One region of the Rhizobium pantanalense genome, then DNA from elsewhere that is predicted to be linked to it. Evidence: riboswitches for the same ligand, from Rfam matches in the RefSeq annotation. Region 1 holds a riboswitch; each other region holds the start of a gene.
What was found. A riboswitch is a leader RNA that binds a small molecule or an ion and turns the genes downstream of it on or off. The one in region 1 is predicted to bind cobalamin.
Positions count from the first base shown of each region.

Region 1 (7,688 bases):
GAAGGTCTCGTCAAGCTTCTTCAGGAAGTCGGCCGACTTCGTTTTCTTGAGCCAGACCTCTTCCATGCCGCTGACCAGGTATGTGTCTGTGGCCGGCGGCAGGAAGGTCCAGGTCGTGTAGCCGTATTTGCCGGCGGCGACTGCGCCTGCCAGCTCCTTCATGGCGTCCTCGTAGAGGGGCAAGACCTTATCGGAAAGCTTGACTTTGGAGAGATCAGCCAGCGGCAGGTTCCATTCGCCCTGCCAGACGGAGTTCATCTTGCTGTAGTAGTCGTCCGTGAACATGTAGTCGAGAACGGCTGCGGCGCCATCGGCATTGCCCGACTTGGCGTTGATCGACAGCGTCGAGCCGATGCCGAGTGCGAAGATCGGATCGCCTTTCTCGCTCGGGAAGCCGACGAAACCGGGTTCCGCGTTGTTCTGCGGGAAATAGGTCTGGACGTTGGTGAAGTTCCAGGTGCCGGTCGGCGCCATGCCGGCCTGGCCGCTGGCGATCTGCGCAAAGGCTTGCTCAAGCGTCAGCGAGAAATAGTTGTCGCCGAAATATCCCTTATCCCACCACTCCGCGAGCTTGTCGATCGAGTGGACAAAGGCGGGATCGGTCCACGGAATGGCGCCTGTCAGCGCCTTGTAGACATTCTCGGGTCCGGCAATCGAATTGATGGCGATCGAGACATAATGCTCGTTGGCCGGGCGCCAGTCGGCATTGCCGGCACCGAATGGGGTCAGGCCCTTGGCCTTCATCTCGTCGGCAAGCGCCTCGAAATCTGATATCGTCGTTGGGACCTTCCATTTGTTCTGTTCGAACAAGGTCTTGTTGTAGAAGAGGCCGAGCGTTTCGTATGTCTTCGCGAGCGCGTAGAGCTTGCCATTGTAGCGGCCGAGATCGAGGAAGAGCGGCAGCAGACGCTCGTCCCATCCGTATTTCTTGGCGTAGTCGTCAAGCGGCATAAGCTGACCGGCCTGTGCCATTGCCGCGACATAACTCGGGCCGGCCGTGAAGACGACATCGGGGCCGGTGCCGGCCAGCATCGCGACGCGCAGCTGCTTGTCGAGATCCGAGCCGCGGAAGTCGATGCTCAGGAGGTCTTCGGGATGTGCCGCATTGAACGGGTCGATCAGAATGTTCTTGAGGTTATCTTGGTTCTCTGGCGAAGCGGATTCGTACCAGAAGGATATGGGCTTTTGATCCGCCGCGAATGCGAAGCGGGACATAAGCGGCGGGGCAGCCAGGCCGAAGCCGGCTTTCAAAACTGTACGTCTGTGCATCGGTTTTCTCCTCCCGATTTGATTTTATTCGTTGCGCGTCGAACCCCTGACGATGAGATCGAAAGGCATTTCAACAGCGGTTCCAGCACCGGTTTTCTGTCCGCGAAGGCGATCCATCAGCGTCTGCGCGGCACGTTCTCCCATTTTCCATTGAAATTGCGCGACCGTCGTCAGCGTCGGGGTGACGAGCTTGGCGGCGGAAATATCGTCGAAACCGACGACGGCGATATCCTCGGGAATGCGGATGCCGTGCTCGCGCAGCGACTGCATTACCCCGATCGCCATCAGGTCGTTTGCGGCAAAGATGGCGGTCGGTCTGAAATCGCCGCCGAGGATGCTCTCGGCCGCGCGGACGCCGCCCATCTCGGAAAATTCGTCATCAATGACGACGTGATCGGGATGGCCGAGTTTTGAGAGCGCCGTACGATAACCCTCGATACGATGGGCCTGCGGACCGCCGCGACCGGCGACGAGCGCGATGCGCTTGTGACCGAGGCGCAGCAGATATTCCGTCACCGTCTGCGCCGCCGCCCTGCTGTCGACATAGATGTCGTCGATCGGAATTTCGCCACCGCGCTTCTTGGATGATTCAATTCTCACTATGGGAACGCCGGCCTCGACCAAGGGATTGAAATCCTTGGCCTTCAGCGTGAAGAAGACGCCGACCACGCCATCGACACGGCCCTGTCGGGCCCAATCGAGAAAATGACGCTCGCGCTCGGGCGTCCCGTCCGTGTTGACCGTGATCACATCGTAGTTCTGGCCGTCGGCGATCGACTGAATGCCGCGAATCAAAGACGGATAGAACGGATTGGTGATGTCGGGCACGATGCAGGCGATGGTCATCGTGCGGCTCGTCTTGAGCGCTTGCGCAAAACGGTTTGGTACGTAGCCGAGGTCCTTTGCCGCCTTGGTGATGCGCTCCCATGTCTCCGCCGGTATGGATGCTCCGCCGCCGCTCAGCACCATGGAAACGGTGGCCTGCGAGACCCCCGCAGCCCTTGCGACATCCTTTTGCGTTGCTCGTCCGTTTGTCATCGCTCGCGTACTTATACGTATTAGTTATACGTATCAATAAAAGTTCGCTGGCTGAGTGTCAAGCGTCCCGTCGGGCTCTGCCCATCCTTTTGGCGGAGAGACTGCCGTGCTTGGGAAAGGTGCCGTTTTTCGATATGGGCGTTCGCCTCAGGGTGCTCTGGCCTGCTCGGCCAAGCTTCAGGGAGGCTTGCGGCCCAACGGGAAATTTTGAGTAGTTCACTACATAATCAATTAATGGTTGAAATCTAAAATGCGAAAATATGGAGAGACCATCACGTCGGCATGATCTGGATTTTGTCAGGGTGGCAGCATTTTTGCTGCTGATCGTCTACCACGTTAGCCTGATTTATAATTCGAGAAATTTCATGCTGAAGGCACCGGACAGTTCTCCCGCCTTCGATATAATCCATTTGTTGACGCATCCGTGGCGAATGACGCTGTTGTTTTTCATCTCCGGCGCCGTGACTGGCATGCTGCTTGTGAAGCGTCCTCCAGGCGCATTGAGAAGTGCGCGGACAAGACAATTATTGCTGCCTTTTCTGGCGGGCATGGCGTTTCTGATTCCCCCACAGATATATGTATTTTTGAACGCCGAGATGGGAGTGCATATCAGCCTTTTGGAGGTCTTCTGGAATTATCTGACCTTGACTCCGGTTTCCTTGCCGAGCGGTGAGCAGACGCTGCTCGCCGGCATGCAGCATCTTTGGTATCTCCTATATCTGTGGAGCTATACCGTGATCATCACGCTCGCGGTGGCGGTGTGGCCATCGTTGTTGTCCTATATTGGAGATCGGCTTGCCCCTTGGCTTACGGGCAAATGGGTACTAATAGCGCCCGCCTTGCTGTTCATTTTCCTTCGGCTCGTTTTGAGACCAATTTTCCCCCCGTCACTGGAGTTTTTGACTGATTGGTATAGCCATGCCGTTTATATGGCTGCGTTCGTGATGGGAGCTGTGATGGCAACGCGTGACGATTGCTGGGATGCTATTGTCAACATGCGGAGACCGGCGTTGATTCTGACGGTCGCTTGCGCGGTGGCTTTGGTATGCCTGTTTCCCAGCCTGCCATCCAGTGATCCAGAAATGTGGCGGCTGTCTGTCGGGAGAATACTTGGTGGTACGTTCCAATGGTGCGCGATCGTCGCCGTTCTCGGCTATGCCAGGATTTGGTGCCGATCGGAAAACGCCGTGATCCGCTATCTCAACAGGGCGGTTCTCACCTACTATGTTCTCCACCAGACTGTTATGTTGCTGATCGCCTACGGATTGGATCGTATGGGGCTCTTGTCCGCCGTGTCGTTTATCCCAATTGCGGTTGCCACTTTGGCAATCTGCGCTGTGGTTTACGAACTGAAGCTTCGTCTGGAGAGTGCCGCGAACGCAAAGTTGCGTCCGCACGCTGCCTGATATCAAGGGCTGTTTGGCAAGCCGGGCTCTTATCGATCGCCAAGTGTCGAGAGCCGGCCCGGACAGCCGGCTTCCGTTGCGATGATCTGCAGTTGGTGATCGATGGCATCGCGCTTAAACATAGCGCTCCAAAAAGGCGACGGCAGTCAGATACTGGCTACGAACGATCGATGATCTGAAGCGGATCACAACCTCTACACCTCAGGCTCTCAATGTACTGCGCCCGATCCGCCGGCCGCAACGATCGCAAAGGGTTGTCCCTCGACGGGAATGCTGCGGACTTCCTTCAGTGATTGGTTATCGACCATACGCACGAGGCTGTGGCGCGGATCGGTAATGGCGATGAGATTGCCGGCGATCGCCAGACGAGGCCTCGGGTCGCGCCAGTGACCGTCCTTGCTGTAAGGTTCGGTAACGGTCTCGGATTTCACGATCGCGCCTTTCACGACATCAAGAAGATGCAGATTGCCGTCCTCCGTGAGAATGTAGCCGATCTGCGGCTTTGCCGGATCGAGTATGAAATCGACCCGTCGTGTCGGCAGTTCGATCAGCTTGTAGGGTTGGTCAGAATTGTCCGAATCGATCAATACGACCTTCTGCTCACCATAATTGCCGAGGAAGAATTGCATGGACGTGCCGCCGAGCAATGTCGAGACCTTGCCCTTTGGCAGGGAGGAGCCATAGGCGAGCATCTCGACCTTTGGGCCGTCGATACCGCCGGGGCGAGCGATCAGGACACCTTCCTCGCAGCCGAAGGCAACCAGCCGGGCGGAAGTCGCTTCCCCATGAAGCCCTGTGCAGCGCTTGATATCGCCGACCTGCTCTCCCTTTCGGTCCAGCACGCGCAAGCCGAGGCGCGGCGGCAATTCGCCTTCCTTGACAGGCGCCTCAATGTTCGGCACCGACACGAGAAGATGGTTGTCCATCGGAACGGCAACGCCGTGGTGGGCGGCGATGGTCCGGAATGAACGAATATCCGCTTTGCCTTCGGCAAGGCCACTTTCGGACAGGAGGTCGAACTTGTCGTCGCGGTCATAGAAGATCGCGACATCGTTGCCGTGGGTCACCACGTGCCCAGGCTTTTCGCCCTTGATCGATGCTGGAAGCAATTTCGGATCGGAAAGCTCGATATCGCGATGTTCGCCGTGGTCGGAGAGGGATATGCCGGTTGCTATCGCGTGGACCACATTCTTTTCGCCTTGCACGGCAAATATGGTGCGGCCGGACTGACTGAGAGACAGGGAGGCATAGCCGTCAAGATCGAACCGGCCGATTTCCTCGCCGCTCGAGGCATCGATCGCACGGACGATAGGCAGGCTGTGATCGGCGACGAATAGTCGCCAGCTTTCCATCCCCTTTTCGTCGTCGGCAAACGACGGCAAGGGAAGCAGCAAGGCGCAAGCCAAGGATGAGGCTGCAAGGAAGGTACCAGAGCTTGTGTTTGGCATGGAGAGCCCTTTATGTAATAACATTACATATGCAACGTAAAGAAGTGACGATGCATCTGTCCAGCCCCCTGTGCACGCGTCAGGCGAGATTGTCGGAGTTCATCAACATCGAAATTGGCTTGACGCCATCGAAGCAGTTGACGCAATTTTAACCGAAGATACTATATCTAGTGTTCGAGGTTCTTCTGATTCGCAAGGATTGGAGGCTAAGACGGGAATCCGGTCGGCGAACATGATGATCGCTAAGCCGGAGCTGCCCCCGCAACTGTGAGCGGTGAGCATTCGTTTGATGACGTCACTGAGACCTCGTGTCTTGGGAAGGCAGGACGAATGTTATGACCCGCGAGCCAGGAGACCTGCCTTGAGCATTGACGTCCACGGGCGGGGTGTTCGGCTGGCGAGCGATGATCCATGCGGCATGATGGCCGCCGTCGCTTCCTCGAAGATCCCGCATGAACAACTTCGGGGTGAAGTGCATGTTCCTGAGTATCCATAGTCGCCCGCGCGAGTGACGGCCGCTTAAATGCGTCCAGCCGCCGGCTAGGTTTGCCTCCACTTTTCACCCGCCGAGCGGGCATCATCCGATGCCCGAGCGATTTTCCGTGCCCATCCATACGAGGATATCTCATGAGCATCACCGTCTATAGCAAGCCCGCCTGCGTCCAGTGCACAGCCACGACTCGTGCGCTTGATCGCCAAGGCATCGACTACACTATCGTCGACGTATCGACCGATGCCGCCGCCTATGAGCTGGTGCAGGGTCTCGGCTATCGCCAGGTTCCGGTTGTCGTCGCCGGCGAACTGCATTGGGCTGGCTTCCGTCCCGACATGATCAGCGCTCTCGCTTAGGGAGCCGGGCGGTGGGCGAGATCGTCTATTTCTCCAGCCGGTCGGAAAATACCCATCGCTTCGTTGTCAAGCTCGCATTGCCGGCTGCTCGTATCCCGCTTGCCGTGGGAGATGAGTTTTGTGCGACCTCGCCCTATGTCCTGATCGTCCCGACCTATTGCGGCGACGGTGGCAAGGGGGCCGTGCCCAAGCAGGTGATCCGCTTCCTCAACGATGCGGGCAACCGTTCGAACATCCGCGGGGTCATCGCCGCGGGCAACAGCAACTTCGGCGCGACCTACGGGATCGCCGGCGACATCATCTCTGCCAAATGCCAGGTGCCGTATCTCTATCGGTTCGAACTTCTGGGCACGGATGAGGATGTCGCCAATGTCAGACAGGGATTGGAACGATTTTGGATACGCTAAGCTCTTCTTTGTCGCGGGACGCGGGCGAAAAACCGCAGAGCACTTTTTCTGCTACCACGAATGATCGGCCAGCCAAGGCCGCGGAACCAGCATTGGATTATCACGCACTGAACGCCATGCTGAACCTCTATGACGAGCACGGAAAGATCCAGCTCGACAAGGACCGCCTGGCGGCCAAGCAGTACTTCCTGCAGCACGTCAACCAGAACACGGTCTTCTTCCATAACCTGAGGGAAAAACTCGATTATCTAGTGACGGAAGGCTACTACGAGCAGGAGGTGCTGGATCAGTATTCCTTCAATTTCGTGCGCGATCTCTTCGACCACGCTTATGCGAAGAAATTCCGTTTTCCGACCTTCCTCGGCGCCTTCAAATACTACACCAGCTACACGCTGAAGACCTTCGATGGAAAGCGCTATCTTGAGCGTTATGAAGACCGTATCTGCATGGTCGCACTGACGCTGGCGCAGGGCAGCGAGCAGATTGCGCGCGATCTGGTGGACGAGATTATCTCCGGCCGCTTCCAGCCGGCAACACCGACCTTCCTCAATGCCGGCAAGAAGCAGCGCGGAGAGCTGGTCTCCTGCTTCCTGCTGCGTGTCGAAGACAATATGGAATCGATCGGCCGCGCCATTAACTCGGCTCTGCAGCTTTCGAAACGCGGCGGAGGCGTGGCGCTATCGCTCACCAACATCCGTGAGGCCGGCGCACCCATCAAGCATATCGAGAACCAGTCGTCCGGCATCATTCCCGTCATGAAGCTGCTGGAAGACTCCTTCTCCTACGCCAACCAGCTTGGCGCGCGGCAAGGGGCGGGCGCCGTCTACCTGAACGCTCACCATCCCGACATCATGCGCTTCCTCGATACCAAACGCGAAAATGCCGACGAGAAGATCCGCATCAAGACACTGTCGCTCGGCGTGGTCATTCCGGACATTACTTTCGAGCTCGCGAAGAACAACGAGGATATGTACCTATTCTCGCCCTATGACGTGGAGCGCGTCTATGGCGTGCCGCTCACCGAGATTTCGGTGACGGAGAAGTATCGCGAGATGGTGGCCGACAGCCGCATCCGCAAAAAGAAGATCAAGGCGCGCGAATTCTTCCAGGTGATCGCCGAAATCCAGTTCGAGAGCGGCTATCCCTACATCATGTTCGAGGATACGGTGAACCGCGCCAATCCGGTTGCCGGCCGCATCACCATGAGCAATCTCTGCTCGGAAATCTTGCAGGTCAGCGAAGCCAGCGCATACAACGATGACCTGTCCTAC
Region 1 is NZ_JAQJCH010000015.1:136,592-144,279, reverse strand. It holds gene PH558_RS30125 (ABC transporter substrate-binding protein) at 1-1,269, opposite strand, end outside; gene PH558_RS30120 (LacI family DNA-binding transcriptional regulator) at 1,294-2,307, opposite strand; gene PH558_RS30115 (acyltransferase family protein) at 2,568-3,713, shown strand; gene PH558_RS30110 (hypothetical protein) at 3,923-5,161, opposite strand; cobalamin riboswitch at 5,322-5,539, shown strand; gene nrdH (glutaredoxin-like protein NrdH) at 5,789-6,010, shown strand; gene nrdI (class Ib ribonucleoside-diphosphate reductase assembly flavoprotein NrdI) at 6,022-6,417, shown strand; gene nrdE (class 1b ribonucleoside-diphosphate reductase subunit alpha) at 6,426-7,688, shown strand, end outside.

Region 2 (7,688 bases), on a different contig from region 1:
TCCGAAGAAGTTTCTCGATACCATTCTCCTCGAATTGCGAAACGCTGGCGTGTTGCGTTCGAAAAAAGGCCCAGGCGGCGGTTATTCGCTGTCGCGCCCCGCATCGGAAATCCGCATCGGCCATGTCATTCGTACCCTGGACGGCCCGTTGGCGCCTATCCGTTGCGCCAGCCGTACGGCTTATGAAGCCTGCGACGACTGTTCCGATCCGGAACGCTGTCAGGTTCGGCGCTCGATGACCGAGGTGCGTGACGCGATTGCCGAGATTCTCGACAACATGTCGCTGGAGGAATTCGTTGCCGGTGGCGCTGACGCCGATATCCCGGAACGGGAAAACCACCGGGCCTCATATATCGGCTGACCTTGTCGATTCTCCTGCGCCCATCAAGGCAATGAGGTCTTCGATGGCTTTACGCCGTTGAGATGGTAGTTGCCGACGATGTGGTATTTCCGGCGGGCCGGTTCATGCAGGGTGTGAATGCGGGCGTTGCGCCAGTGGCGGTCGAGGTTCAGTCCGATGCGCGCAGACTCCGTGCCCGCAAGCTCGAACAGCGCGTCGGCTGCTTCCATCGCGATATCGGCAGTAATCGTCTGGGCCGCCGCAACGGAAAGTGCGGCGTCGATAACATGATCTTCGGTGAGATTGATCTGTGCGGCATCGATCTTGCCGCCGGCGCGCTCCACCATCGCCGTTGCCGCCTCGATGCGGATGGCAATCTCGCCGATCCTTGTCACGATCAGCGGATCGTTGGCGGCTCGCTCATCCCCGTTGCCTTCCCCTGAGTGAGAGCGGGTCCGCACGAATTCCATCGTCGCCGCCAGCGTGGAGCGGGCAATGCCGAGATTTATGCCGGCGCCGGTGAGTTGGTTCACACTATCGATCACTGTGGGCTCAGCCAGCTTTTCTCGGTGCAGAAGAAGGGCGTCAGCATTGAGATAGACGTTATGCAATATGATCGTGCCGTTTCCGGAGGTGCGCTGACCAAAGCCATCCCAGTCGTCGATGATCTGGATACCCTCAGTATTTCTGGACACGATAGCGGCGATTAGCCCCTTGCGTTTGTCGGTCGTGAATAGCGCAATCCAGTCCGAAAACAGAATGCTGGCGGAAGGCTGGCTCCGTCCGCTGAGGCGGAAGCCGAGCCCGTCCGCTGTCAGATGCCAGGGATGCTGGTCGGTGCCGCTTGCACCGGATTGGGAAAAGATGCCGCCGAAACGATCGCCGATAATGGCGCGGTCGAAAAGGGATGCCCGTTGGTCCTCGCCGCCCCCAATTCTCACCGCTTCCAGCACATGAAAATGCGTTTGCAATATCTGTGCTATGGAAGGGTCGGCCTCGGCAAGGATCGCAACGACCTCGGCGAGAACGCAGTTCGAAATGTCGATACCGCCATGTTCCGAAGGAACGGAAATCCCTAGCAGGCCTGACTGCGACAGGGCGTCGATCTCGTCATAGGGCAGGATGCGATTGATATCACGATCGCTTGCATGTTGAGCGAAGCCGGCGGCGAGCGAACGTGAGATGTCGAGCGCTTCCTCTTCGCTCTGGACGCGATGGGCGGGCGGCCTGACACGTTCGTGCAACTGCGAAACAGTCCCCATTTACCACTCCTCGGCCAGCGCCAAGTCGGTTTCTCAGGCGCAGCAAATCCCTGCGATCTTAATTTCGATAGATGGAGTGCACAACGGATTTTCCTGGCGCATTCATGTTGCGCCCTCGGGCACGATAGGCGCCGACCACGAAAATTTTAAGCGAACGGCCTGATATAATGCGTTGAGGATGGCGGGTTGCGAGCCCTCTTCTCTGCGGCCAACGAATAGCGAAAGCTGCTTCATAAGCTGATCCTAGAGCTTGGAATTGCTTTCCCTTTTTGCCGGTCAACGCAGGTGCCGGATACAAAGGGGGTGTCCGGTCGTCCGCCGTTTCTGTACCGCAGCTTGGTCGACCCTATTCCGTCCGGACAAGAAAGCACTTGCTAGCGGAGCGTTTTCGCGCTTTCATATACGACTAAATAAGTAGACAATGGCAATAATTCTGCTGCCTGATGGCTTTTGACGAAGTAATCATGTGGCGGCTGATTGCAGGCATCTGGTGTTGGATCAGAGTTGGACCTGCCTGTCGCATCTTTCATTTTGGAAGGGTCCTGATTGAAGAAGCGCGACGCGTATTGAGAACGGAAGCGGCTTTCGTGCGTTCTGTCGGCCGCAGTTCCAAGGTTGCCGAGGCCCGGATATCGGCTCTGTGTTTCCGGACCTGTGAAGTCAGCAAGCCCAAGAAAGGCATGATCGACCACCTCTCGCCCCAGGAGTTGATATGACGGTTCAGGGATTCTTTTCCGCCAGGACGAACGCGACGGCGCGGCCTTATGCGATGCCCCGCATTGCCGTGATCGGGCGCGGTTTTTCCGGCATGATGATGGCGATCGCCCTGATGAAGACGGTTCGCTTTCCCTTCCATCTGCAGCTTTTCGATCCTAATTCCACCGTCAGCGGCGGACAGGCGCTCGCCTCCGGACATAGCAGTGAAATTCTCAACAGCCGTGTTCGCGATCTTTCCGTTTCCGCGGGAGATCCTGACGACTTCAATCAATGGCTTTGCGGCAATGCGCCTTTCCGCAGCGCCGTCCCCGCCGCCATACCCGGTTTTTTACAGATCTTCGTGCCGAAGAGCATTTTCAGCGACTACGTCTATCAGCGCTTTTCGGAAGCCTTCTCGTCACGGCGGGATGTGGCGGTGCAGGTCAGCAGCGAGACGGTCTTCGCGCTTCGGCGTGTTCGTGGCGGCCGGTTCGTAGTGGAAAGCGATGGCGCCGCCAATGCGCCTTTCGACATGGTGGTGCTGGCGACAGGCTATGGCATTAGCGATCACGAATTCCAGGCCAGCGATCTCGCGACCGTGCCGACGACGGTGCGGGCGCGTCGTCTCGTGTCGCGACCGCATACGATCCTGCTCGGAAGCGGCCTGCGCGTCGTCGATCGGCTGCTGCAGATGCGCGAGAACGGCTATACGGGACAGATCACCATCGTTTCGCGGCGAGGCTTTCTGCCGCAGAGCCACACGCGCAACAATGCTGACCCGGTTTTCCCTGCCGACGAGATGCCCGGCAAGCTCAGCGAGATCGTTCGCTTCGTCCGCAAGGCTTGCGGCGAGGCGGAGGCGAACGGCCAGAGCTGGCAATCCGTCATGAACGGCTTGCGCAAGCATGCGCGCTCGCTTTGGCGATCCCTGCCGGCGGGGCAGAAGCAGCAGTTCAACCGCCATTTGCGGGCGCTTTACGATAGCCATCGCAATCGGTTGCCCGAGGCGCTGCATGTGCGCCTCAATCAGGAGCTTGCCGAGGGCAATACACTGCTGCGGCGTGGTCATTTTATTCGCCGCACGCCCACCGGGCTGGTTTTGAAGCCGGCTGGTCGGCAGGAGACCGAGCAGCTCTACGCCGACGATGTAATCGACTGTCGGTGCCAGGCGCCGGATCTGAATGCACCCTTGCTGCGTAGCCTCATCGACGCCGGCCTCGCGGTGCCGGACGAGCTTGGCCTCGGTCTCGCCGTGGAGGCGACAGGCTCGCTCGAGGTCAACGGGCGCACGACAGAGGGGCTTTTTGCGATTGGTCCCCTGGGACTTGGAAGTCTCCCCGACATCGATCTGGTACCTGAGATCGTGACGCAAGCCTATGCGGCGGCAGAGAGCGTCGCGGAGCGTTTTCATCCTCAGTGCAAGGCGGTCTGACAGCCCTGCGGTTTCTTTCATTCTTGATCGCGATTGAGCGCCTCCGAACATGCATATCGCAGTTGCGGCTTCGAGCGGAGATAATGGCTTGTCATTTGTTATGTAATAACGTAACAAATGACTATTCAAGCCAAGGCTCCAGGACAAATGAAAGCGCATATGACATCGCCGTTGCCCGCATCCGCTTTCTATGACATGAATACCGCCGATGGTGCTGCTTTCGGATCGATCCGGATGGCGGCTGAAAAGGGAACACGGTGCGGATTACCCATCAGGGGCCAAAACCGTGGCTGCCCCCGCAACTGTAAGCGGAGAGCGCGTTCGCAATATGCCACTGGCGTCAAGCCGGGAAGGCGCGAACGAGTTGTGACCCGCGAGCCAGGAGACCTGCCATCGACGATATCAACCGCAACGGACGGGGTGTTCCGATGGAAAATCAGTGGTTGGGCGAGGGCGCCGCTGCGTCCGCTGGCCCTATCTTGACTGTGCCTCCGGCGAAATCTCCGGGAGGCATCTCATGGATAATACAAAAGAGGCGACGCACCGGATCACCGTGTGCACCAACTGCCGTCATGTCGGCAAACCCTGCCGGCCGGGCCTCGAGCTCTTGAAACATTTGCAGATGGCGATCTCCCAGGCTGGCGCCGCACTCGCGGATGATTTCAGCCTGGAAGGCAGTGTCTGCATGGCGGGCTGCGAACGGCCGTGCACGGTCGCTTTCCAGGCCACGGCGAAGGCGACGTACCTCTTCGGTGACATCGAGGATGCGGGCGATATCGGCGCGCTTGTCTCCTTCGCGAAGCTTTATCGGGATCGCCCCGATGGGCTGACCCGCGAAAACGAACGCCAGAGAGCACTGGCAGGCAAGACCCTCGCACGCATTCCCGCCGCCATCGTTTCAGCCGAACGACAGCTGGTCGTATTGCAATAGGAGCCGGATCATGTCCGAACGAAGCGCGCGACTGCAAGCAGACGGCATCAGCTGGGGTCCCCAGAAGGCAATGCCGATCATCAGCGGCATCACGCTATCAGTCGAGGCCGGCGCCCGGCTTGCGATCATCGGTCCGAACGGAGCCGGCAAGTCGACCTTGCTGCGCTGCCTCTATCGCGGCCTCAAGCCGCAACGAGGTTCGGTGCGTCTCGACGGCATCGATCTTTGGTCTATCGGTCCGCGGGAGGCGGCGCAGCGCATCGCCGTCGTGCCGCAGGAGACGCCAGGTGATTTTCCCTTCAGCGTGCGCGACGTGGTGTTGATGGGCCGTATCCCGCACCGCAAGGGCATGGCACGCTGGAGCGATCGCGACCATGACGTCACGACCAAGGCGCTCGCCCGCCTGGAACTGGAGTCTTTGGCACTGCGGCAATTCGCGTCGCTGTCGGGTGGCGAGAAGCAACGGACGCTGATCGCCCGTGCCTTGGCACAGGAACCGGAGCTCATCATCCTCGACGAACCCACAAATCACCTCGATATCCGACACCAGCTTGAGATTCTTGAGCTACTCAAGGGACTCGGCCCGACGGTCGTTACGACGCTGCACGATATCAATCTCGCTGCTGATTTTGCGACGCAGATCGCCGTAATGGATTGCGGGCGGCTCATGGGCCACGGCGAACCTGCCGAAGTCCTGACTGTGGCGCAGGTCTCGAGCGCTTTCAGGGTTGGTACGCGGCTGCATCGCACCGACGGCGGCCCGCAGCGATTTTCCTTTTCCCTTCGATAATACGATCATTGGAGTTATTCATGTTTTCTCGCATATCCCTGTCTGCGGCGGCCTTGCTTATCGGAAGCCTGTTTGCGGGCACGACATTCGCCGAGCCCGTCACCGTGCGCAGCTGCAATCGCGATGTAACCTTCGACAAAGCGCCGGAGCGGGCCGTTTCCAACGATGTCAACCTGACCGAGATGATGCTGGCGCTGAAGCTGCAGGACCGCATGGTCGGCTATACCGGCATTTCCGGCTGGAAGACGCTGGATGAGAAGCTGCGTGACGGCGTGAAGGAACTGCCGGAGCTGTCGCCGAAATATCCGAGCAAGGAGGTGCTGCTCGGCGCCAATGCGGATTTCTTCTTTGCCGGCTGGAACTACGGCATGAAGGTCGGCGGCGAGGTAACTCCGGAAACGCTCGCACCCTTCGGCATCAAGGTTTATGAGCTGACCGAATCCTGCATCTTCGTCATGCAGAAGAACAAGCCGACCATGGACGACATGTTCGTGGATCTCCTCAATCTCGGCAGGATCTTCCGCGTCGAGGACAAGGCGGAAGCGCTCGTCGCCGGCTATCGCAAGCAGCTTGCCGAGATCCAGGCGAGGATCGGTCATGTCGACAAGCCGACCAGCGTTTTCGTCTATGACTCCGGTGAGGAAAAGCCGTTCACATCGGGGCGTTTCGGCATTCCGACTGCCTTGATCGAGGCTGCCGGCGGCGTCAATGTGATGGACGACGTCGAGAAGAGCTGGACTGAAGTGTCCTGGGAGCCGGTCATCGAGAAGAACCCGGAAGTGATCGTCATCGTCGATTACGGCCAGGTGACCGCCGCCCAGAAGATCGCCTTTCTCAAGGGCAATCCGGCCTTCAAGAATATCGATGCCGTGAGGAATGACCGCTTCGTCGTGCTGCCTTATGTGGAGGCGACACCGGGGCCGCGCAACATCGAGGCCATCGCCACGCTGGCCAAAGCCTTTCATCCGAGCGCCATGTAATCGTCTACAATGCCGATCCGTCCAGTCGATCATGGGGCGGATCTCTTCCTCAAGATTCAAGCATGCGCCTCAATCTCTCCATTCTCATCTCCATGCTCGCCATAGGCTTCATTCTGTCGATCACCGCCGGTGTGTCGCTCGGTTCGGCATCCATTCCGTTCTCCACCGTCTGGTCGATCATCGGCAACAGACTGCACGTTGGTGCCTTTCCGGTCACCTGGTCCAGCGGGCAGGAAAGCATTGTCTGGGACGTCCGTTTCCCGCGTGTCGTTCTGGCGGCGCTCGTCGGGGCGGGGCTTGCCATCACCGGCGCCGTCCTGCAGGCGCTGACGCGAAATCCATTGGCGGACCCGCATCTCCTCGGCGTCTCCTCCGGGGCAGCATTCGGCGCCATTCTGGCGCTGTTGCACACCGGGCTGATCCTCGGCCTGTTGACGGTGCCGTTGTTCGCTTTTGCCGGCGCCTTGCTCGCAACCGCAGCCGTCGGGCTGACGACGCGGCTGACGCGCTCGCAATCGGCCGATCGGCTCGTTCTGTCGGGCGTGGCGGTTGCCTTCGTGTTCACGGCGCTTGGCAACCTCCTGATTTTTCTGGGCGATCCCAGAGCTGCCAACACGGTTGTCTTCTGGATGCTGGGCGGGTTAGGACTGGCACAATGGCAGCATCTTATCTATCCCGCCGGCATCCTGCTGCTCTGCCTCGCCTTGCTTCTCCCGAAGACGAGGGAGCTCAATGCACTTGCGATGGGCGATGAAACGGCCGTCACGCTTGGCATTGCCGTTGCACAGTTTCGCTTGCTATTCTTCGTTATCACGGCGCTGCTGACCGGCGTGATGGTCGCCTTTTCAGGCGCAATCGGTTTCGTCGGGTTGATGGTGCCGCATTTCGTGCGGCTAATCGTGGGCGGCGACAATGTGCGCGTGGTGCCGCTGAGCGCCGCTTTCGGCGCACTGACGTTGATCTGGGCTGATGTCGTCGCGCGCCTGGTGATGGCTCCGGAGGACATGCCGATCGGCGTGGTCACCGGGCTTGCCGGAGGCATCGCCTTCATCCTGATATTACGGAGCGGGCGCGCATAGATCGACCCATTGCCAAGGTGTTTTCGTGGCCTATTTCCGGGCGGGCGATGATCGCGCGACAGGTCGTCGTCAAGATGAGAGCGGGCGATATCCGGTTTTGAGCGAGAGTCCGGACAGGATAAGGGCATGGAATGCCTTCGTGTCGCCTTTCTTTGTCTTACAAGGCGTACGCGTAAAG
Region 2 is NZ_JAQJCH010000001.1:1,019,125-1,026,812, forward strand. It holds gene PH558_RS04855 (RrF2 family transcriptional regulator) at 1-361, shown strand, start outside; gene PH558_RS04860 (SfnB family sulfur acquisition oxidoreductase) at 385-1,602, opposite strand; gene PH558_RS04865 (hypothetical protein) at 1,977-2,294, opposite strand; gene PH558_RS04870 (FAD/NAD(P)-binding protein) at 2,315-3,730, shown strand; cobalamin riboswitch at 3,923-4,139, shown strand; gene PH558_RS04875 (DUF1636 family protein) at 4,248-4,661, shown strand; gene PH558_RS04880 (ABC transporter ATP-binding protein) at 4,672-5,451, shown strand; gene PH558_RS04885 (ABC transporter substrate-binding protein) at 5,472-6,431, shown strand; gene PH558_RS04890 (FecCD family ABC transporter permease) at 6,494-7,510, shown strand.
Region 2: it holds a riboswitch for cobalamin, as region 1 does, so the genes downstream of both, PH558_RS04875 (DUF1636 family protein) here and nrdH (glutaredoxin-like protein NrdH) in region 1, are expected to answer to the same signal.

Region 3 (7,688 bases), on a different contig from region 1:
GGAGCGGCTTGCCCGCGGCTCGTCCGGTGCTTTGAAGGTAGCCGTACCCGTGTTGTCGCGCATCGCCAATTTTGACGATCTCGATCCGTTGCGGGCCGAGCCGGATGTCGATCTGGTCTTCGTCCGCGCCGGTGAGCGTTTGCCTGCGCATGCGGGGCTTGTGATATTGCCGGGCTCCAAGTCGACGATCGGTGATCTGCTTGATCTGCGCCAACAGGGATGGGACCGCGATATAGCCGCGCATGTGCGCCACGGCGGGCGCGTCATCGGCATTTGCGGCGGCTATCAGATGCTCGGCCATATGGTTCACGATCCGCTCGGTATCGAGGGATCGGTGACTGATACGCCCGGATTGGGCCTTTTGGATATCGAGACGGAAATGGCGCCGGAAAAGACGGTGCGCAACAGTACTGCCATTTCTACGGAATATGAGGTGCCGCTATCGGGCTATGAAATCCATCTTGGCGTGACGCGGGGGCCGGACTGCGAGCGGCCATCGGCCATGATCGACGGGCGGCCCGATGGAGCGATATCGCCGGATGGACGCGTCATGGGCACATATCTGCATGGGCTCTTCGGCAGTGATGCTTACCGGGCAAAGCTGCTGGCAAGCTTCGGCCTTTCCGGCGAGCGCACGAACTATCGCGCCAGCGTCGACGCGGCTCTGGACGAAGTTGCGGCAGAGCTGGAAGCTGTGCTCGATCCCGCCTGGCTTGACAGCCTGGTCAGTTAGAGTTCGCCTGACACTTCCCGGCGGCGGCGGTCGAGCTCTTCGCTGTAGCGGCGCAGCGTATAGCTCTCCGTCAGTAGACCGATGACCTTGCGCTCGATCAAATCGTTGACCACAACGAGCGCTTCGCTCTTGGTCTGCTCAAACATGGCGGCTGCCTGCTTGGCGTTCATCTGCGGCTGCAGGAATTCGTTGCGGAGCCGGATGAAATCGGAAAGACCGTGTTCCTCGTCGTCTTTTTCGATCGGGCTCGCATAGACGTCGGGCACGAGAACCATTCCGGAATATTTCTCGTTCTTGTCGATCAGGATGACGCGCTGGGCCGAGCCGATCGGAAAATTCTTGCGGAATTCTTCGATGCTCATGTCGATACTGCCCGTATGCACGTCGGGGCGCATCATGCGAGCGACCGTGAGATTGCGGATCCAGCCGACGTCATGGGCGCTGCGGATGCTCTCGCCGCGTAGGTGGAAGCGCCATGTGGCGAAGGAGTAGCCGAAGGTCGTGCGCACCACGAGCGACGAGGTGATGACGGCGGCCAGCACCAGGGCGGTGATCGGAAAGTCCCCGGTGATTTCAAGCGCCAGGAAGGTCATGGTCAGCGGGCCGCCGATGATGGCAACAGCAAGCGAGCTCATGCCGACGACGGCATAGACGGCCGGCGTCAGCGTGGCATGATCGAAATAGGGTGCGCAATAGGCGAAGATCTTGCCGAGCAGCGCGCCCATGAACAGCGAGGCGAAGAAGAGGCCGCCTCTGAAGCCGGAGCCGATCGATATTGCGGAGGCGAGCGATTTCAGCAGGAATAGACCCGCCAAGGCGCCCAGCGTCACGTCCGTAGACAGATTGAGATGCAGCGCGCCATGGCCGGCAGACAGGACCTGCGGCGAAATCAACGCCAGTGTTCCGACGACCAGGCCGCCGAGCGCGGGCCGGAACGGCGGCGCGATGGAACTCTTGCGTGCCAATTCTTCGACCCAGGCGACGCCCTGCATGATCAGGATGCCGATACCGGCGCAGAAGGCACCAAGCAGGATGGCTGGAAGATAATCCGCCGGAACGATCGCCCCGAAATGATCGATATCGATGGCAAAATCGTCGCCGGCGAGCAGTCTTGCTATCATGGTTGATATGAGCGCCGAAACGACGACGGGTGTGAGGGTCACGATCGAATAGCTGCCGATAATGAGCTCGAAGGCGTAGAAGGCGCCGGTGAGCGGCGCATTGAATGCTGCGGCAATAGCGCCGGCCGCGCCGCATCCGACGAGCATGCGCAGGTCCGCGCGGCGCATCTGCATCTTATAGCCGAATTTGGAGGCAATGCCGGCCGCGAGCTGTGTGTAACCTGCTTCAAGCCCGACAGACGCGCCGAATCCATTGGAGATCAGGTTCTGCACGGCGACGATGATGCTGTCGGTCAGCGACATGCGACCGCCATGTAGCGCATTGGCCTCGATCGGGTCGACCATCGGTTTCTTGCGCGTGCGCGATAATATGTAGAGCAATATGCCGAGAATGATGCCCCCTGCGATCGGTGCAATGAACAATACGGATTTGTCCTGAATTGCCATCGCCGCCGAACTCAAGCGTTCGTAGTCGGTTATGCCGTAGATGACGCTGTGAAGTTTGCGCGAGATATAGCTCATCGCGGTAACGGCACAGCCGGACGCTATTCCCACCAGGGCGCCGGCAAAAACAAGTCCCAGCTCGCCACGACGCAGCAATGCCCTGAAGCGACCGAGATCGAATAGGACCGAGAAGACGCCGAGACGTCGCGGTTGGAATTTCTGTAGCATTGGAAGCGGACGATACGTTTTTGCTCGAATGTGAGGGCTTACCCTCTATAAACTCCTAACATCAAAGAAATACGGCAAAAAAGCCGCTGATTTCATGCGAATTTTCAACCGATTTCGCAATCAGGATGGCGCAGGTCGCATCCATGCCCTTGATTGACTTGAACTAAGTGAAAGCCTAATCATTGCGGCATAACGAATGGTTCCTGAGCGGCGATCTGCCGCATGGGATGAAAAGGGAATGTGAAGGGGCGGACCCAATCCGGGCGTTCTCATCACAGCCGACCCCGCGACTGTAGAGCGGTCAGGGTCTTTCGTTCGGTTTGAAGCCGATTCTGTCGATAGTTCGCATGGGGCGAACGGGGCGGGGGAGGCTCAAATCGAAAAAGCCACTGGTGTGGCATCATGATCAACCGGGGCTGGACGCCTCTTATTCTACGAATCGTCCGCCTTTTCATGATGCATTGCCGGGAAGGCGAGAAGGATCCGCTGGCGCACGATCGGGGGCGACCGTTTCGGTCCGCCCCCGTCGCGGCGTCTTATCCGCGAGCCAGGAGACCTGCCATGCGTGCCGGGCGCAGAGCCTGTTTTGGGACGCGAGTTCCGCTGCCAGCACGGAGGTTGTCATGGCGCAAGACGAGTTTTCGGCGTATGGGCGCCTGTTTCCCGGTTCCAGCGACGTGCTGCCGACCCTCGCTTTTGCTTGGGAGTGGGCATAACGCATGTCGGCTTCTATTTCCCAAGCGGTCTTCGTCCTTGGCGGCGCGCGTTCCGGCAAATCCAGGTTTGCTGAATCTCTGGTTTCGGACACCGGTCTCGAACGTCACTATGTGGCGACGGGGCAGGCGTGGGACGATGAGATGCGCGAGCGCATCGCCCAACATCGTGCCGATCGCGGCGATCTCTGGCAGACGCATGAGGAGCCGATCGATCTCGTCGGGCAGCTTGCCGCTGTCGACGCGGAGGGGCGGGCGGTGCTTATCGACTGCCTGACGCTCTGGGTGACCAATCTGATGATGGCCGAGCGTGACATGGCGGCGGAATTTGCCGCTCTCACTGCATTTCTACCAACTGCGCGATCAAGGCTCGTTCTCGTCTCCAACGAGGTTGGCCTGGGAATCGTGCCGGAAAATCGCATGGCGCGCGAATTTCGCGACCATGCCGGCCGCCTGCACCAGATGGTCGCTGCGGCAAGTGCCGAAGTTTATTTTATCGCAGCGGGCTTGCCGCTGAAAATGAAGGGCTGATCCATATGAACCAGGAAAAGATTCCCGCCACCGTCATCACCGGCTTCCTGGGAGCCGGCAAGACGACGATGATCCGCAACCTCCTGCAGAATGCCGGTGGCAAGAAGATCGCTCTGATCATCAACGAGTTCGGCGACCTCGGCGTCGACGGCGACGTGCTGAAGGGCTGCGGCGCGGAGAACTGCACCGAGGACGATATCATCGAGCTGACCAATGGCTGCATCTGCTGCACCGTCGCCGACGATTTCATTCCCACCATGACGAAGCTTTTGGAGCGTGATGCGCGCCCGGATCATATCGTCATCGAGACCTCGGGCCTTGCTCTGCCGCAGCCGCTGGTCGCTGCCTTCAACTGGCCCGATATCCGCACCCACGTGACCGTGGACGGCGTCATCACCGTCGTCGACAGCGCCGCCGTTGCCGCCGGCCGCTTTGCCGACGATCACGACGCTGTCGAGGCTGCCCGCGTCGAGGACGACTCGCTGGACCACGAAAGCCCGATCGAGGAACTGTTCGAAGATCAGCTGACCTGTGCCGATCTGATCGTGCTCAACAAGACCGACCTGATCGACGTCGACGGACTCGGCCGTGTGCGCGCCGAGGTCGCCTCGCGCACCGCCCGCAAGCCGACAATCATCGAGGCGAAGAATGGTGACGTGCCCGCTGCCGTCCTGCTCGGCCTCGGCATCGGCACGGAAGACGATATCGTCAACCGCAAATCCCATCATGAACTGGAGCATGAGGACGGCACGCCGCATGACCATGACGAATTCGACAGCTTCGTCGTGGAACTCGGCCCGATTGCCGATCCGGCCGCCTTCGTCGATGCGCTGAAGCGCGTGATTGCGGAGCATGATGTGCTGCGCCTCAAGGGCTTCGTCGATGTCCCCGGCAAGCCCATGCGCCTGCAGCTTCAGGCCGTCGGCAGCCGCATCGATACCTATTTCGATCGCGCCTGGACGCCGGGTGAAGCGCGCGCGACCCGGCTCGTGGTGATCGGCCTGCATGAGATGGACGCGGCGATCGTTCGCAAGGCAATCGAGGCATTGGTCTAATCGATGTCGTGTCTTTGCCGTGCGATACCCCCCGTGTCCATCGGACCTTTCGCGACATCTCCCCCACAAGGGGAGAGATTGGGAACTCGCGACTACGTTTTTGCGAAACGGCTGACTACCGAGGTTTTAGTCGCTTCGGATGGTCGATGGGGTGAGGCATGGCGCCAAATAATCTTCCCCCTTGTGGGGGAGATGTCCCGAAGGGACAGAGGGGGGTATGCCGCCGCATACTCTAAGGTCTGATGCATCTCCTCCTGGCTCAAAAGGGAACGATCAGCGACGGCGAGGAGGCGATCGATCTCGGGCAGTCGCCCGGCGATATCCTCTTTCTGTCGGCTGCCGATACCGAGCTTGCGGCGATTGCCACAGCGCATGGTGAGGGCGATCGTTCCCTTCGGCTTGCAAGCCTGATGAGCCTCAAGCATCCGATGTCCGTCGATACCTATATCGACAGGACGGCGCGGCATGCGAAGCTCATCATCGTGCGGGCGCTGGGAGGGGCGAGTTACTTCCATTATGCGCTGGAGGCGCTGCATGCCTGTGCGGTGCGTCAGGAGGCCCTTATCGCGGTGTTGCCGGGCGATTCGAAGCCCGATCCCGGGCTGACACCATTCTCCAACGTCGCGCTCGACGATCTCAATGCCCTCTGGTCCTATCTGATCGAGGGCGGAGAGACGAATTCGCGGGCGTTTCTTGCCTACGCCGAGGCGATGCTCTCGGGCGCAGAGAAGCCGATGCCAGCAGTGCCCCTGATGAAGGCCGGCATATGGTGGCCGAGCCGCGGCGTGATCGGTGTCGAGGAGTGGCGGAGAGTTTCCAATTTGGGGGTGGTGGTCCCGGAGGGGCTCGAACCTCCGACGGTCGCAATTTCTTTCTACCGCGCCCTCGTACAGAGCGGTGAAACCAGGCCCGTCGAAGCCATGATAGAGGCGCTCATTGCCGAGGGCATGCGGCCGCTGCCGGTCTTTGCCTATAGTCTCAAGGATGCCGTATCCGTCGGCATTCTCGAAAGTGTCTTTACCGAGCTGAAGCCGGGCGTGGTCATCAACGCGACGGGCTTTGCCGTTTCGGCGCCTGGCGCGGATCGCCAGGCGACGGTGCTGGAAACGGGCGATGCCGTCGTTCTGCAGGCCATCTTCTCGGCTTCATCGAAAGAGGCGTGGAAGGCATCCTCGCAGGGGCTTTCGGCGCGCGATCTCGGCATGAACGTGGCGCTGCCCGAGGTCGATGGCCGTGTTCTCGCCCGCGCCGTGTCGTTCAAGGCGGCTGCCCGTTATGACGAGCGGGTCGAGGCCAATATCGTCGCGAGCGAACCGCTCGAGGATCGCATGCGCTATACGGCGCGGCTCGCTGCCAATTGGGCGCGGCTGCGTAATACGCCGCCCGGCGATCGCCGCGTCGCGCTTGTTATGGCGAACTATCCTAATCGCGATGGGCGCCTGGGCAATGGCGTCGGGCTCGATACGCCGGCTGGCACGATCGAAGTGCTGAGGGCAATGAGGGCGGCGGGTTACGGCGTTGCCGATCTGCCTGCCGATGGCGATGCGCTGATGCGGCATCTGGCGGAAGGGCCGACAAATTCGGGGCACGATGGCCGCGTCGTCCGCGAGAGGCTTTCCTTCAGCGACTACAGGGATTTATTCTCGTCGCTTCCCAAACAGATTCAGGATGAAATCATGGCGCGCTGGGGCGAGCCGGCGGCGGACCCTTACGCGATTGGTGACGGCTTTGCCCTGCCGTTCGCCCGCTTCGGCGATGTGCTCGTTGGTATCCAGCCGGCCCGAGGCTACAATATCGATCCGAAGGAGAGCTACCACTCTCCCGATCTCGTGCCGCCGCACGGCTATCTCGCCTTCTATGCCTTCCTTCGCCGTTCCTTCGATGCGCATGCGGTCATCCACATGGGCAAGCACGGTAATCTCGAATGGCTGCCGGGCAAGGCGCTGGCGCTGTCGGAAAGCTGCTATCCGGAAGCCATTCTCGGGCCGCTGCCGAACCTCTATCCCTTCATCGTCAACGATCCCGGCGAGGGCACGCAGGCCAAGCGCCGCACAAGCGCCGTCATCATCGACCACCTGACGCCGCCGCTGACGCGGGCAGAGAGCTATGGTCCGCTGAAAGATCTGGAGGCGCTGGTCGACGAATATTACGAGGCCTCGGGCGGCGATCCGCGCCGCATCCGTCTGCTCCGCAAGCAAATCCTTGATCTCGTCGCCGATATCGGGCTGGATCAGGATGCGGGCATCGCCAAGGGTGAGGGTGAAGACGAGGCCTTGCGCAAGCTTGATGCCTATCTCTGCGACCTCAAGGAAATGCAGATCCGCGACGGGTTGCACATCTTCGGCGTTTCTCCTGCTGGACGGCTGCTGACCGATTTGACGGTGGCGCTGGCAAGGGTGCCGCGCGGAGTGGGCGAGGGTGGCGATCAGAGTTTGCAGCGGGCGATTGCGCGGGATGCGTTCGCGGGCGTGGAGGGTGCGATACCCCCCTCTGTCGCCTTCGCGACATCTCCCCCACAAGGGGGGAGATTGGTTGCTCGCGGCACAACATCGCCTCAAATGACTATCGAACCCGTTGATGCGGTTGGTGATGCATCAGGAGAGACGGACGGCATACTCCCACCAATCTCCCCCCTTGTGGGGGAGATTTCAGCGAAGCTGACAGAGGGGGGTATCTCTCCGAACAAGCCATTCGATCCTTTGGATTGCGACATGGCCGCCGAATGGACTGGGCCGCGCCCCACAATCCTCCAAGATGTCTCGGGAGCCTCCTGGCGCACTCAGGGCGATACTGTCGAGCGCATCGAACTCCTGGCCGCAGAACTCGTGAATGGCGAAACTGCCTGCCCGGAGAACTGGCCCAA
Region 3 is NZ_JAQJCH010000001.1:1,059,520-1,067,207, forward strand. It holds gene PH558_RS05040 (cobyric acid synthase) at 1-733, shown strand, start outside; gene PH558_RS05045 (chloride channel protein) at 730-2,526, opposite strand; cobalamin riboswitch at 2,707-3,104, shown strand; gene cobU (bifunctional adenosylcobinamide kinase/adenosylcobinamide-phosphate guanylyltransferase) at 3,246-3,770, shown strand; gene cobW (cobalamin biosynthesis protein CobW) at 3,776-4,825, shown strand; gene cobN (cobaltochelatase subunit CobN) at 5,068-7,688, shown strand, end outside.
Region 3: it holds a riboswitch for cobalamin, as region 1 does, so the genes downstream of both, cobU (bifunctional adenosylcobinamide kinase/adenosylcobinamide-phosphate guanylyltransferase) here and nrdH (glutaredoxin-like protein NrdH) in region 1, are expected to answer to the same signal.

Region 4 (7,688 bases), on a different contig from region 1:
GCCGGCGAGGACATTGATGCCGATGGTATGGTCATTTCCTGCCAGATCGGCTGCTTCGCTTCCGAGCGGGTCGTCGTGACAGTCTAAACCTCAGACCTTAAGGACCTTGCCAGGATTCATGATCCCCGCCGGATCGAAAGCCGTCTTGATCCGGCGCATCAGGTCGATCTCGATATCGGAGCGGATCGAAGCCAATTCATCGCGCTTCAGCTGGCCGATGCCGTGCTCGGCTGAGATCGAACCGCCATGCCGCAGCACCAGACCATGCACGATCTTGTTGATCTCGCGCCAGCGGCCGATGAACTCGGTCTTGTCGGCGCCGACGGGTTGCGAGATGTTGTAGTGGATATTGCCGTCGCCCATATGGCCGAAGGCGCAGACGCGTGCGCCCGGCATGGCAGCGATAACCGCCTTTTCGGCTTCCGCCATGAATTGCGGGATTTGCGCGACCGGCACGGAAACATCGTGCTTGATCGAGCCACCTTCCGGTTTCTGGGCGTCTGACATGCTCTCGCGCATATGCCAGATGGCCTTCTGCTGTGCTTCCGAGCTGGCGATGGTTGCATCCTGGACGAGACCGTCTTCGTAGCCCTTTTCCAGCAGTGTCGTCATCATCCGCTCGGCCGTTTCGGCCGAATCCGAGGTGGAGATGTCGATCAGCACATACCAGGGATGCACCGTCTCCAGCGGGTCGCGCACGCCCGGAATATGTCGCGTGGTGAATTCGACGCCGATGCGCGGCATCAGCTCGAAGCCGGTCAGCGCCGTGCCGCAGAGGCGGGAGGCATTCTTGAACAGGGTCAGCGCATCATCGACCGATTGCAGGCCGGCAAAGGCGACCTGATGGCCGAGTGGCTGTGGAAAGAGTTTTAGCACCGCGCCGGTGATGACGCCGAGCGTGCCTTCCGCGCCGATGAAGAGATCGCGCAGATCGTAGCCGGTATTGTCCTTCTTCAGGCGGCGCAATCCGTTCCAGATCTCGCCCGTGGGCAGCACGACTTCGAGGCCGAGGCAGAGCTGGCGCATATTGCCATAGGCAAGAACCGCCGTACCGCCGGCATTGGTGGAAAGATTGCCGGCAATACGGCAGGAGCCTTCGGAACCAAGCGAAAGCGGAAACATGCGGCCATGCTCGGCCGCTGCCTTGTGAACATCCGCCAGAATGCAGCCGCCGTCGACGATCATGGTATTGCTGACCGGATCGATATCGCGCACGCGGCTCATGCGCTCCAGCGACAGGATGATGTCCGAGCAGCCCTCGCGCGGCGTCTGGCCGCCAACAAGGCCGGTATTGCCGGTCTGCGGAACGATAGCCGTCCCGGTCTCACTGGCAAGCTTGAGGATCGCCGAAACCTCTTCCACCGAGCCGGGCTTCAGCAGCATGGGCGAGGCGCCGTGATAGAGTCCGCGGTTTTCCACCAGATGCGGCGCAATTTCCGCAGGGTCCCGCACGGCATGTTTTTCGCCGACGATGGCGGCGAAGCGATCGAGAAGGTCGGAAGAGGGGGCGGAGCTGCTCATGGCGTGTCCTTTGCCTGATGATGTCGGGCTGATTTATTCTCTGGGCGCGGCGGCGCGGCGCAGCCGGTCGTTGATGGCCTCCCCGAGGCCCTCGTCGGGAATATGCGAAAAGGCGATCGTGGCCGCACCGGTGGCATCGGCGCGCTTCATGAAGTCGAAGAGGTTTGCGGCGGCTTCGGAAAGATCGCCGGCAGCGCTCAGATCCAGCACGGCAATAGCCTTTTCGATGCCCGGAATATCTGGCGTCCCGAAGCGGATCAGCGCTTCGTTCGGGGAAACCTCAGTCGCGTCGAGCCGCACGGCTGCACCCGGTGCATAATGCGAAGCCATCATCCCCGGTGCCTCGATGGCAGCGGAAGCCTTCTTCTTGCGCTTCAGCGCCTTGCCGGCCACACGCTCGATCTCGCTTGCCGCCAGCCCGCCGGGCCGCAGCAGGCGCATCTCGCCATCCTCGACCTTGACGATGGTCGACTCCACGCCGACGACCGAGGCGCCGGCATCGAGGATGAGCGTGATCCGTTCCCCGAGATCGTCACTTACGTGATCGGCGCTGGTGGCACTGATCTTGCCCGAAGTATTGGCACTCGGCGCGGCAAGCGGACGGCCGAAGGCGCGGATCAGCTCGCCTGCAAAGCCTTGCGGCACGCGGATGCCGACCGTGTCGAGCCCGGCGGTTGCCAGCGGATGGATGCCGCTGTCGGGTCTCAGCGGCAGCACCAGCGTCAGCGGGCCGGGCCAGAAGGCTTCCGCCAATTTACGGGAGATGGGGTCGAAGACCGCATAGCGTTCGGCCATGGCGAGATCGCTCATATGGCAGATCAGCGGATTGAAGCGCGGCCGCCCCTTCGTCTCGTAGATCCGGGTAATGGCGGCAGGATTGGTGGCATCGGCGGCAAGGCCGTAGACCGTCTCCGTCGGCAGCCCGATCGGCAGACCCTCGGCGAGAGTCGCTGTCGCCACTTCTATTGCCGTTTGCGGATGTTCGAGAATGTCTATGTGTCGAGCCATGGCCTGCCTGCTTGCAGTTCAGGCCGTTTCTTATGCCCTTCGAGTCTTCGGATCAATCGTCAAAGCTGGCGAATGATATCGCGAAGCTGCTCGTTGCGCGCGCCGAGGAGAAGAACATTGCGGATGGCGATCTGCGGGTCGTGGGTGTGGAACAGCACGCCATTACCTCTGACGTCGCGGTTGATCGTCAGCTTCTTGTCTTCGGCTTGCCTGTCCGGATGGATCGCGACCGCGAAATACATTCGCGAATATTTGAGGCTGATGTCCTCGAAGAAATTCTCTTCCTGGCCGATCCGAGCAAAGAAGTTGGCGATGTAGAAGGCCCAGTTCACCTGCTCATATTGAGCGAATTGCGTCCTCGCGGCAGTGACATGGCAATAGCCGAGATGCGGCGTGTCCTTCAGCGTGTGGTGAAAGATGAGCTTCGGAAAGCGGATGGACTTGTGAAAGCTGTTGAGCCGGTCATGGGTCTTTTCGCCGGCATCCCTGAGCTTCTGTGCCGTGCGCACAGCCACCTGCTCGTGGGTAAGGTATTCCCGCTCTTCCGGCAGCCAGTGTAGTCTGTTGCGGTTGATGCGGCCGGTGCGCAGGAATTCTGTGTATCCCGTCGTCGATACCGCTGGCGCCGGTTCGGGCTCGGCGGGCTTCCCAGCGTCGAAATATCTGAGTTTGGCCATGCCGGATCTCGCTATAAAACTCTTCGGAGGACATGATGGATTACGGAGCTTGAGCCGAGCTTAATCGCGCCTGAGCGAAAACTCTCGCTACCGACTCTGCAGGCGCTTTCCGCCACGCACTTATTCTCCTGAATAGCGGCCGTTCGCGGGCTTGTCGCAATCAGAATAAAGCGTCATTGGCAGAATGCAAATGCGATGCTCAGGCCACCTCTCGCGCGGGCGAGTAAATGATTGAATCACCTTCCAATATTCTCACGACATGCAACCGTCCAGACGTCCCGTATCGCCTGTCGTCAATTTCGGAGCCGATGTCGCATTGCAGCGCAGCGGCTGGCGGAGCCGGGAGCTATGATGCCATCAATCTCAAGGTGCCGTCTGCTAGGGAGACGGAGAATTGGGAAGCCGGTCAAAATCCGGCGCTGCCCCCGCAACGGTGGTGGAGTGAGGCATGGCGGATAAAGCCACTGGGTCGGATCGACCTGGGAAGGTGCCATGGGGCTCTGGAAACAGCGCCGCTCCAGAGCCCGGAAACCAGCCTTGGGCACATAGGTTTACTGACCGCGGCGGGTGGTCGGGACATTGCTTTTGGCCGCTCCCAATCGGCCGCGCATGTCCTTTGCCCGCCTCCTGGTACTGCTAAGGATAGGCAAATGGACATCGGCAGCAAAGTTCTGCGGCAACTGAAGAACCACCGGACGGGTTTCAGCCTTGAGCAACCGTTCTACACCGATCCGGATTACTTCAAGCTCGATATGGAGACGATCTACTATCGCGACTGGCTGTTCATCGGCCATGATTGCGAAGTGCCGCGCGCGGGCAATTATTTCACCGTCCAGATCGGCGATTATCCCGTCGTGATCGTTCGCGGCCGCGATCAGGTCATCCGCGCCTTCCACAATAGCTGTCGCCATCGCGGCTCGCGTGTCTGCACCACTGAGCGCGGCTCCTCGGCAAAGCTCGTCTGCCCCTATCACCAGTGGACCTACGAGCTCGACGGCTCGCTGCTCTTCGCCCGCCAGATGGCGGAGGATTTCGACAAGAGCCAATATTCGCTGAAGCCGGTTCACTGCGAAAGCGTCGGCGGCTACATCTTCATCTGCCTCGCGCAGAACGTTCCCGATTTCGCCCCGGTTCGCGCCACGATCGAGCCCTACATGGCACCGCACCGCATCAGCGAAGCCAAGGTCGCCTTCCAGAGCACCATCATCGAAAAGGGCAACTGGAAGCTCGTCTGGGAAAATAACCGCGAATGCTACCATTGCGCGGCCAATCACCCCGAGCTTTGCCGCACCTTCCCGGAAGCGCCGACCGTCACCGGCGTGCAAGGCGCGATGAATGACCCCGTCATCGCCGAACACTGGCAGCGCTGCGAAGCCGCCGGCCTGCCGAGCGAGTTCAAGATCTCGCCGGATGGCCAGTTCCGCGCCGCGCGCATGCCGCTGATCGAAGGGGCCGAAAGCTACACCATGTCGGGCCAGAACGCCGTCAGGCGGCCGCTCTCATCCGACGTGACGATCAACGGCATCGGCACCATGCTGCTGTTCCACTATCCGACGACGTGGAACCACATGCTCGGCGACCACGCGATTTCCTTCCGTGTCCTGCCGATCAGCGCCGAGGAAACCGCCGTGACCACGAAGTGGCTCGTCCATAAGGATGCCGTCGAAGGTGTCGACTATAATCTGGAAGAGCTGACCCACGTCTGGACCGAAACCAACGATCAGGACCGCCGCATCGTCGAGGAAAATGCCTTCGGCATCCGCTCGCCGGCCTATGAGCCCGGTCCCTATTCGGAAATCCACGAAGGTGGCGTCATGCAGTTCGTCGAATGGTACACGACGTTCATGATCAACCGGCTGCAGGGCGACCAAGCCAAGCTGTCGGCGGTTGCCTGAGCATGAACATGACCGTCTCCCTTCCGCATCGCCACCTCGATCAGATGCAGCCCTGGAATGACAGGCAGCATGTGCTCGAATGCCTCTCGGCAACGCCCGAAGCGCCCGACGTGATGACCTTCACGTTCCGCTCCGACAAGGACAACTGGTTCCGCTATCTGCCGGGCCAGTTCGTGACGCTGGAGCTGCCGACGGCTCCGGAGCCGGTCATGCGCACCTATACGCTGTCGTCGACGCCGTCGCGGCCCTTCTCGGTCGCCGTGACGGTGAAGGCGCAGAAGGACAGCATCGGCACGCGCTGGATGTTCGAGAACCTGAAGCCGGGCATGCGCATCAAGGCGTTCGGCCCGCTCGGCGACTTCAGCCATATCCGTCATCCCGGCGAGAAATACCTCTTCATCTCTGCCGGCTCCGGCATCACGCCGATGATGTCGATGACGCGCTACATGTCCGATATCGCACCGCTGTCTGATATCACCTTCGTCAACTGCTCGCGCGGCCCGGCCGATATCATTTTCCGCTCGGAGCTCGAATATCTCGCGCGCTTCATGCCGAACCTCAATCTCGGCTTCATCGTCGAAGGCTGCGGCCGGACGGATCTCTGGTCGGGGTTGAAGGGCCGCATCGACAAGGCGAAGATCGGTTTGCTGGCGCCGGATTTCATGGATCGGACGATCTTCTGCTGCGGCCCGGAAGTCTTCATGGATGCCGTGCGCTCCATGCTGGAAGCCCATGGCTTCGACATGTCGCGCTACCATCAGGAAAGCTTCCAGCCGGCCAATGCGGCAACGCCGCTTGCGGAGGTTTCCGATGATGCATCGGGCGAGGCCGCGACGACGATCCGCTTCACCATGGCTGGCAAGGATGTCGTCTGCGCGGCGGGGCAGACCGTGCTTCAGGCGGCGCGCGGTGCCGGCGTGCGCATCGGTGCGGCCTGCGAATCCGGCCTCTGCGGCACATGCCGGGTGTTGAAGCTTTCGGGCGAAGTCGAGATGAGCCACAATGGCGGCATTCTCGATGACGAGATCGACGAGGGCTATATCCTCGCCTGCTGTTCGCGCCCGAAGACGGACGTCCAGGTCGAGGCCTAGAGCCGGACGACTTTAGGTCTATTCGACCTAAAGTCTAAATCCGCTCTAGAAATCCTGGTAATTCAGTTCGTTGATCTCGACCGGCTTCGATTGCGGCGTTGACGCCGTGACGACCGGGTCGATATCGGCCATGAGCGAGACGAGCGTCTGGCGCGGCCCGCTGCACATCTGTGCGAGCGCGATCGTCAGGTCCGGCGCGGGCAGCGGCTTGGCCGGAAGGAGATCGCCCTGCGGCCAGATCTTGGCGAGCTGAATTTTCGTCATCGGCACGACATTGACATCGATATCGGTGAGCGTGCCCGGCACGCGATAGGGGCAGCTTTTCTCCGAGCAATTGTCTGAAGAAGCGAACTGCCAAATGGCATAATTGTCCCAGTTGCCGAGTGGAAAAGTGCCTTTGACATCAGGCTTGTAGCGTGCATACCACAAGGGCAGCCGCGACAGCAGCGGATAGGTGCCCCGGTGGTCGGCTATGTATCGCGCCGTGTTGTGATTGACGTAGAGAATGGGGTAGCGCCCGGTCCTGACCTTGATGTGGGCGACATAGATCTGCGCATCGTCGAGTGACATGAACTGCGTCGTGTCCATGCCGTCGATATCGAGCACCATCAGCTCATCCGGCTGTGGATCGGCATAATCGAGAAAATGATTGGCCTGGTCGATCGGATTGCCGGGCCGCCCCAGATGATAGGCGCCCCATAACAGACCATTCGCCTTTGCCAGCATGCGGCGCGTTTGAAAGAGCTCACGGCTGACTGCGTATTTGCGCCACATCGTCCTGCAATGGGCCACCGTATCGCCGCCGTGATCGCCGGTGCAGCTGAAGCTTTCGGGCAATCCGTCGGAGGCCTTGGAGATGAAGCCGGCTATCCGTTTGTCCTGCAGAAACGCGTTCCAGTTGATGGTGTTCAGCTCGTAAGCATCGACAATCAGGGCGTTTTTCGGATCGCCCCAGGGCGGGCTTTCGCCGGCCGAAGGCTTGGAGACCGGCCCCATCAGGGCCAGGATCGTCAGCAAGCCGTAAATGAGGAGGTTACTCTTTCGGTATCCTTTCATGAAATAATAGTAAGGATTGCTGGTTAATCTTGGGTTAAGAAAGCAATCACTATAAATTCATCGTGGAGCCCCTCGTAACTCCTTAAATCGGTAGGGATTTGAGGAACTAAATAACGCGCTGCCGCGTTCTTTGTCGTCTATTCGGATATGCGACGAAGCAGGCAGCGAAACCTTGCTCGGGAAGCATTCCCGACATGAAACGCCTACAGACTTGAGTGCCAAGTCGAACCAGGGAATGGAGATGAAAATGCTTGGTTTCCGTGCAAAAATCGCGACAGTCGCCGTAACGGCTGCCGTTGCCCTGACGAGCTTCACACCGTCTTTCGCCATGCAGATGCCCGCCGCGCCGATCGTAAGGCAGTCCGCGCCCGCCCAGGCCGCGCCTGGCAATGTCGAACAGGTTCAATGGCGTCACGGCGGCTATTATCGCCGTGGCTGGT
Region 4 is NZ_JAQJCH010000006.1:22,774-30,461, forward strand. It holds gene phnF (phosphonate metabolism transcriptional regulator PhnF) at 1-87, shown strand, start outside; gene PH558_RS15980 (FAD-binding oxidoreductase) at 91-1,521, opposite strand; gene PH558_RS15985 (L-threonylcarbamoyladenylate synthase) at 1,555-2,529, opposite strand; gene PH558_RS15990 (DUF6656 family protein) at 2,589-3,206, opposite strand; cobalamin riboswitch at 3,556-3,760, shown strand; gene PH558_RS15995 (aromatic ring-hydroxylating oxygenase subunit alpha) at 3,857-5,101, shown strand; gene PH558_RS16000 (FAD-binding oxidoreductase) at 5,104-6,192, shown strand; gene PH558_RS16005 (glycoside hydrolase family 25 protein) at 6,238-7,248, opposite strand; gene PH558_RS16010 (BA14K family protein) at 7,496-7,688, shown strand, end outside.
Region 4: it holds a riboswitch for cobalamin, as region 1 does, so the genes downstream of both, PH558_RS15995 (aromatic ring-hydroxylating oxygenase subunit alpha) here and nrdH (glutaredoxin-like protein NrdH) in region 1, are expected to answer to the same signal.